DNA from 3 places in the Luteibacter sahnii genome. Region 3 is predicted to be linked to each of the others. Evidence: riboswitches for the same ligand, from Rfam matches in the RefSeq annotation. Region 3 holds a riboswitch; each other region holds the start of a gene.
The links. A riboswitch is a leader RNA that binds a small molecule or an ion and turns the genes downstream of it on or off. The one in region 3 is predicted to bind cobalamin.

Region 1 (2,258 bases), on a different contig from region 3:
CGACGCGCGCACGTAGCGATCGAACCACGCCACGCCGGTCGCCGGCGGATCGTCGGCGGAAAGGAACACCGAAGGCGACAGCACCGCCGACAGCCAGGCCAATGGCCGGGTCTCGCCGAGGATCTGACCCGCGAATGCCAGCGTGGTGGTGACGATGGCGTCTGCCCCGGCGCAGACCGGCGCCAACGCCGCGTAGCTCGCCGCCACGTCGACCGCGGCGAGGTCGCGCACGACGAAGCGTGGCCCCCGCACGGGATGGAAAGCGCGCGCGGCGAACGCTGCCTTGTCATCGGGCTCGGCGATGCCCGTGGCGTTGATGAACTCCAGCCCGGCGGCGGCCACCGCCTGCTGGTGCATGCCGTGCGCGCCGACCGTCACCTGGTGGCCACGGCGGACGAGCTCCCGGCCCACGGCAAGGAAGGGAAAGAGATCGCCCTGCGATCCCACCGTTGCGATCACGACATGGCCTGGCTTCATGCCCCCCATGGTGGCGCATTTGACTTCCGCCGTGCGGACGACTAATTTCCGGGTCGCCAGCGGTCTTTATCTTCGTATTCGAATACAAAGATAAAGCTAAGAGGGAAGCCGGTGGGAATCCGGCGCTGCCCCGCAGCGGTATGTGGAGACGAGCCCGTCAAACGCACTGAAAGCGTCCGCGCTTTCGGGAAGCGACGGTCGAGGCGGCATCGACGATGCCACATCCACGAGCCCGAAGACCTGCCGCCAGCCGGGGAGCGACGTCTCTCCGTCCGACCTGGGTCCGCTCCCGCCGGGGCGGCACCGGTTCGCCCGCGGGGGCGAAGGTCGACGGTCAGCACCACGCCGCCGGGCTCGCGCCGGGTGGCACGCGGCTTGCCGCCCTTCCCTCCTCTTTGCCACTGAAGAGGATGTCCACTCATGCCACACGTTACGTACCTCGGGTTTCCCCGGATCGGCCGGCGCCGCGAACTCAAGCGCGCGCTGGAGAGCCACTGGAAGGGAGACACCACCACCGACGACCTGCTCGCGGTCGCCGCCAGCCTGCGCCGGCGCCACTGGAAGCTCGCCTGCGACGCGGGCGCCGACAGCGTGCCCGTGAACGACTTCTCGTTGTACGACCACGTGCTCGACGCGGCCGTCGCGGTCGACGCGATTCCCGATCGCTACCGCACCCTGCAGGCGCGCGACCCGCTGGCGGCCTACTTCGCCATGGCACGCGGACACCAGGACAGCGGCGTCGACCTGCATGCCCTGGAAATGACCAAGTGGTTCGATACCAACTACCACTACATCGTCCCCGAACTCGTCGCCGGCCAGGTCTTCGCCGCCCGTCCCGGGAAGCTCGTCGGGGAGTTCCGCGAGGCGGTGGACGCCGGCCACCGGGCCCGCCCGGTGCTGCTGGGCCCGGTGAGCTTCCTGCGCCTGGCCAAGACGGTGGACGGCAGCGCGGCACTCGACCTCCTCGACGCCCTGCTGCCCGCCTGGCTCGGCCTGCTCGACGCGTTGGCGGACGCGGGCGCGGACTGGGTACAGGTGGACGAGCCCGTGCTGGTGCTCGACCTGGACGAGGCCACGCGCGCTGCGCTGCGCCGCACCTACGACGCGATCGCCGCACAGGGCCGCGTGCGCGTGCTGTTGGCGACCTACTTCGGCGCGCTGGACGACAACCTCGCCCTCGCCGGCGCATTGCCGGTCGCGGGGCTGCACGTGGACCTCGCCCGCGCACCCGGACAGCTTGAGCGCGTGCTCGACGCGCTGCCGTCCGATCGCGTGCTGTCCGCCGGGATCATCGACGGCCGCAACGTGTGGCTGAGCGATCCCGGCATCCTCCAGCCACGCGTCGCCCGGCTGCTCGAACGCGTGTCCGCGGATCGCCTGTGGTTGTCCACGTCGTGCTCGCTGCTGCATGTGCCGTTCGACGCCGAGGAAGAAACGCGGCTGCCGTCGCACATCGCATCGTGGCTGTCGTTCGCGCGGCAGAAGATCGGCGAGTTACGGTGTTACGCGGATGCCGGCACCGGCGACGCGACCGCGATCCGCGTCCTCGATCGGCAACGCGAAACCCTCGCCGCGCGGCAGGCCTCGCCCGAGGTGGTACGCGCGGATGTCCGGGCCCGCGTGCGCGGCCTCACGCCGCAATTCGCCCAGCGTCGCTCGGCCTATGCCCACCGTTCGGCCGTGCAGCGCGAGCGCTTCGGCTTGCCCGACCTGCCCACCACCACCATCGGTTCGTTTCCGCAAACCCGCTCGCTGCGCAGCGCCCGCGCCGCCCACCGCGC
Region 2 (2,258 bases), on a different contig from region 3:
CGCCCGATACCACGCCCGGGGCAAGCAGCGCCGCGGCGGTGACGTCGCGGGCGAGGGGAATCTTCTGAAGTTGCTGCGAGGTGAGCACCGTACGCGAGTCGACGGACGAGACGTCGATCGCCGGCAGCGCGTTGCCGGTGACCTGCACGCCTTCGAGCGTCTGCGCCTGGGCGCTGCCGGCGGCCGCGCCCGCGAACGAGACGTCGATGCCGCCGCCGATGTTCACCTGCACGTTGTCGCGGCTCTCCACGACCTGGCCGCCGCGTTGCAGCGTCACCTTGTAGCGGCCGATCGGCAACGACGGCACGCGGTAGCGACCCTCGGCGTCCACGCCGGTATCGCGGGCGAAGCCGGTGTCGAGGTTTTCCAGGCGCACCGTGGCGCCCTCCGGTTGCGCGACGCGGCCGAAAACGACGCCGGACGCATTGGACTGGGCCATGACCGACCCGCTGGCGAAGCACAGGGCCAGCGCGAGGCACAGGGTGGAGCGACGCGGCGCGCGGCCGCCGGAATGGCACATCTGCATGGTGTGGTGTCTCCCCGAATTGAACCGCCAAAGGGCCCGTCCGCGGCTCGGCCGGGCCCAACGTTCAAACGCGATGTCGCCACGCCCGACCGGATCCCCCGGGTCGACCGCCCCCTGTCGGCGCAAGAACTTGCGCCCGGCGACATCGATGACCAACTACCCGCAAAAGATTGCGAATGTCAAGCGATCGTTAGAAATTCGTGACTTGGCGCCCGTCCGTGGCTAAAGTGGCGCCCGTTCGGGTGTCCCGGCCGGCGTTCGGCCGACGGGATGAAACGGGAAGCCGGTGCGCCGCCAATGCGGCAAGGCCGGCACTGCCCCCGCAACGGTATGCGCCGCGAGGTCCCCTGGGTCCTCCGCCGCCGGCCGACGCCACTGTCCTTGAGGATGGGAAGGTGCCGGCGGCGAGCCATCGTCGATGGCCGGCGCGAGTCCGGAGACCGGCCCGCGCGAACGTCCGCCTGAGAAGCCTCTCAGATGCGGCCGTTTTCTTATTCGGACGATTCGCGGCGGGCGGATCCGGACCGCCCGCGGCCCCGGTCGTGCGCGTCGTTCGTCTTCCCGTCGCGACGTCCATCGCAGCGTGACGAGGACCCGTTTCATGAAGAAGACCCTGCTCGCGACGGCCCTGCTGTCGTCCATCGCCTCCGCGCACGCGGCCGACGGCGTCGCCGGCGACCGGCTCGATCCGGTCGTGGTGACCGCCAATCGCGCGCCCACCCCGCTCGACGAGGTGCTCGCCCCGGTGACCGTGATCTCGCGCGAGGACATCGACCGCCTGCAACCGACCAGCGTCCAGGACCTGCTCACCGGCCTGCCCGGCGTGGTCATGGCGAACACGGGCGGTATCGGCCAGCAGACGTCGCTCTTCATGCGCGGCACCAACAGCGCGCACACCCTGGTGCTGGTCGACGGCGTCCGTGTGGGCACCGTCGGCGCCGGCCTGCCCGCCTACGAACAGCTCCCGGTGGAACAGATCGACCACATCGAAATCGTGCGTGGCCCGCGCTCGAGCCTCTACGGCTCGGATGCGATCGGCGGCGTGATCCAGATCTTCACCCGTCACGGCGAGGCGGGGCAGCCGCCGGCACCGACCGTGTCGGTCGGCACGGGTAGCCACGGATACACCCAGGGCCAGGTCGGCGTCTCCGGGGGCACCACGCACGGCTGGTACAACGCCAGCCTCGGCGGCCAGTACACGGCCGGCATCAACGCGTGCCGCATCGGCGCGGCGCAGGGGTCCAAGGGCTGCTTCACCGACGAACCGGACGACGACGCCTACCGCACCTATAACGGCGCGCTGGCCGGCGGCTATCGCTGGGACGACGGCACGGAACTGACCGGCACCTGGATGCGCAGCAAGGGCACCATCGAATACGACGGCGATTTCCAGAACCTCACCCGGCGGTCGCAACAGGTGGCCGGTGCGAAGCTCGGCGTCGACGTGATGGCCGGCTGGCGCATGTCGCTGGCCCTGGGCCAGAACCAGGACCGGGCCGACAATTACCTCAACGGCCTGGGCAAGACGGTGCGCGATCCGGTGACGTTCGCGCCGATCGTCACCGACCCGGACAGGTATCGCGTCGGTTACCTCTACTCGCGGCGCAATCAGGCCTCGTGGCAGAACGACGTCGCGCTCGCCCCGGGCCAGACCCTCAGCGCCGGCGTCGACCTGCAGCAGGAGCGCCTGCGCAGCGACACCGATTACCTGAAGGACCGGCGTGACAACACG
Region 3 (2,258 bases):
GTGCAGAGGTTGGACAGGTGGATGACGTTTTCCGGCCGCGCGGTCTGGTTGCTGGTCGCGTTGGAGCGATCCTTGAAGGTCATCCAGCCATTGCCGGTCTGGGCCAGCGAACGCAGCATGCGGGCGTAGAGCTCGCGCGCCTTGATCGTCTTCACGGCGAGGCCGTCGGCCTCGGCCTTCGCGTAGGCGGCCTCGAACGCCTCGCCCCAGGTGTCGACGAAGTGCGGCACGATCTTCGGATCGAACAGCGACCAGTCGCCGTCGTTCTCCACGCGGCGCATGAAGAGGTCGGGTACCCAGTTGGCGAGGTTGAGGTTGTGCGTGCGACGGGCGTCGTCGCCGGTGTTCTCGCGCAGCTCGAGGAACTCCTCGATGTCGGCGTGCCAGCTCTCCAGGTACACGCAGGCGGCGCCCTTGCGCTTGCCGCCCTGGTTCACCGCGGCGACCGAGGCATCGAGGGTCTTCAACCAGGGCACCAGGCCGTTCGAGTGGCCGTTGGTGCCCTTGATCAGCGAGCCGCGCGAACGGATGCGCGAGTAGGCCAGGCCGATGCCGCCGGCGAACTTGGACAGCTGCGCCACGTCGCCGTACTTGGCATAGATGGATTCCAGCGCATCCTGCGGCGAGTCGAGCAAGAAGCACGACGACAGCTGCTCGTGCGCGGTACCGGCGTTGAACAGGGTGGGCGAGCTGGCGAGGTATTCCAGCGAGGAGAGCATGCGGTAGAGCTCGAGCGTCTCGGCCACGTCGTTGCCGCCGAGCGCGCAGGCGATGCGCATGAAGAAATACTGCGGCGTCTCGATGACGAAGCGCTTGGTCGGGTGGCGCAGCAGGTAGCGGTCGTAGACCGTGCGCAGGCCGAAGTATTCGAAGCGACGCGACGCGTTGATGTCGATGGCGTCGTTGAGCTTGCGCGCGTTGGCCTGCACGAAATCGCGCAGGCGGTCGTTGAGGATGCCCAGCTCCGAGCCCGTGGCGATGGACTGCGAGAACGACTGGATCTCCTGGCCGGCGACCTCCTTGTCGATGAACGCGGCGAGCAGGCGCGCGGCGAGCTGGCCGTATTCCGGCTCTTCGGCGGTGAGCGCCGCGGAGGTGCGGATCGACAGCTGGTCGAGTTCCTGGGTGGTGGCGCCGTCGTAGAGGCCGCCGATGGTCTTGAGCGCCACGCGCATCGGGTCGACTGAGTAGAGCCCGTCGGCGCTGCGGGTCACCGCGCGCACGATCTTGTTGACGTCGACCACTTCCTGGCCGCCGTTGCGCTTGGTGACGCGCATCTGGCCGGGGTTGTGCGGCGGGGTGAGGGCGAAGGCCGGCGGGGCCTCCTGGCGGTAGCCGGTGGCGGGTGCCTTGTCGGCGGCGGGGGCGGAAGGGGAAACGGCGGCCGTATCGGCCGTCTCGGTGCGCTCGCGCGCGGCGGAATCCATCGTGGTCATGTCTGGCTTGCCCCAGCAACTGGTTCAGACACCCGTCCGTGTGGACGGGGCTCGAAGCGGAGCGGTGGGGCAAACGCGGAAACGGCCGGGACGGAGCGCCGATGGCTCCGGTCACGACGCGCCTCCCCGCGGAAGCCGCCACTACCCTCGTCGACGCCGGTCGTGGCGTCGATTGCTGGCAGGTCTTCGGACTCGTGGACGGGGGCTTTCGCCGGGCCTACCCGGGGCTTCCCGGTCGTTATGGACCAGTGCCTCGTTCCGGGGTCGTTTCCACTTACCGCTGCGGGGCAGTTCCGGATTCGCACCGGATTCCCTATTAGTTCCGACGGGCAGTCGCGCCTCCTCGGACACCAGCGGGACACACGATATAGGCGGGGGAGGGGGAGGTCAACACAATATGTAGGGGGTTCGCGTATGTCCTTGATCGGCCGGGAGTGATCCGTCGTGGGCGGATTCACCGGCCGCAAGAAAACGCGGCAGGGCGGCGGCGCCCCTCCTGCTGAGAGGATCGCGGATCATCCTCCACCTTGGATTCACGGCGCGGCGCCCACGCTTTCGGGCAGTGTTTCAAGGGGCAAGCCCATGTATGTGAGAGTCCGCGCGTTCCACCCGATGACGGTGTTCACCGCCATCGTTTTCGGCCTGTTCGGTGCCGTCCTGTTGTGGGGCGGCCTCCAGCTGCTGCACGTGGGAGGCTCGGCGTATTACCTGGTCGCGGGCCTGCTGACCCTGCTCTCGGCGCTGCTGTTGCTGTGCCGCTCGCGCCTGGGCGTCTACGTGTTCTCGCTGCTGCTGATCGGCACCACCGCGTGGGCGGTGTGG

Region 1: another riboswitch for cobalamin. It lies ahead of metE (5-methyltetrahydropteroyltriglutamate--homocysteine S-methyltransferase); the one in region 3 lies ahead of PI246_RS11820 (ribonucleoside-diphosphate reductase subunit alpha).
Region 2: another riboswitch for cobalamin. It lies ahead of PI246_RS15775 (TonB-dependent receptor domain-containing protein); the one in region 3 lies ahead of PI246_RS11820 (ribonucleoside-diphosphate reductase subunit alpha).

Annotation. Positions count from the first base shown of each region.
Region 1 covers NZ_JAQLOK010000002.1:885,690-887,947, forward strand. The annotation lists gene PI246_RS09330 (glycosyltransferase) at 1-477, opposite strand, end outside; cobalamin riboswitch at 521-739, shown strand; gene metE (5-methyltetrahydropteroyltriglutamate--homocysteine S-methyltransferase) at 898-2,258, shown strand, end outside.
Region 2 covers NZ_JAQLOK010000007.1:54,830-57,087, reverse strand. The annotation lists gene PI246_RS15780 (TonB-dependent receptor) at 1-526, opposite strand, end outside; cobalamin riboswitch at 750-989, shown strand; gene PI246_RS15775 (TonB-dependent receptor domain-containing protein) at 1,128-2,258, shown strand, end outside.
Region 3 covers NZ_JAQLOK010000003.1:343,664-345,921, forward strand. The annotation lists gene PI246_RS11820 (ribonucleoside-diphosphate reductase subunit alpha) at 1-1,436, opposite strand, end outside; cobalamin riboswitch at 1,597-1,806, opposite strand; gene PI246_RS11825 (glucose/quinate/shikimate family membrane-bound PQQ-dependent dehydrogenase) at 2,019-2,258, shown strand, end outside.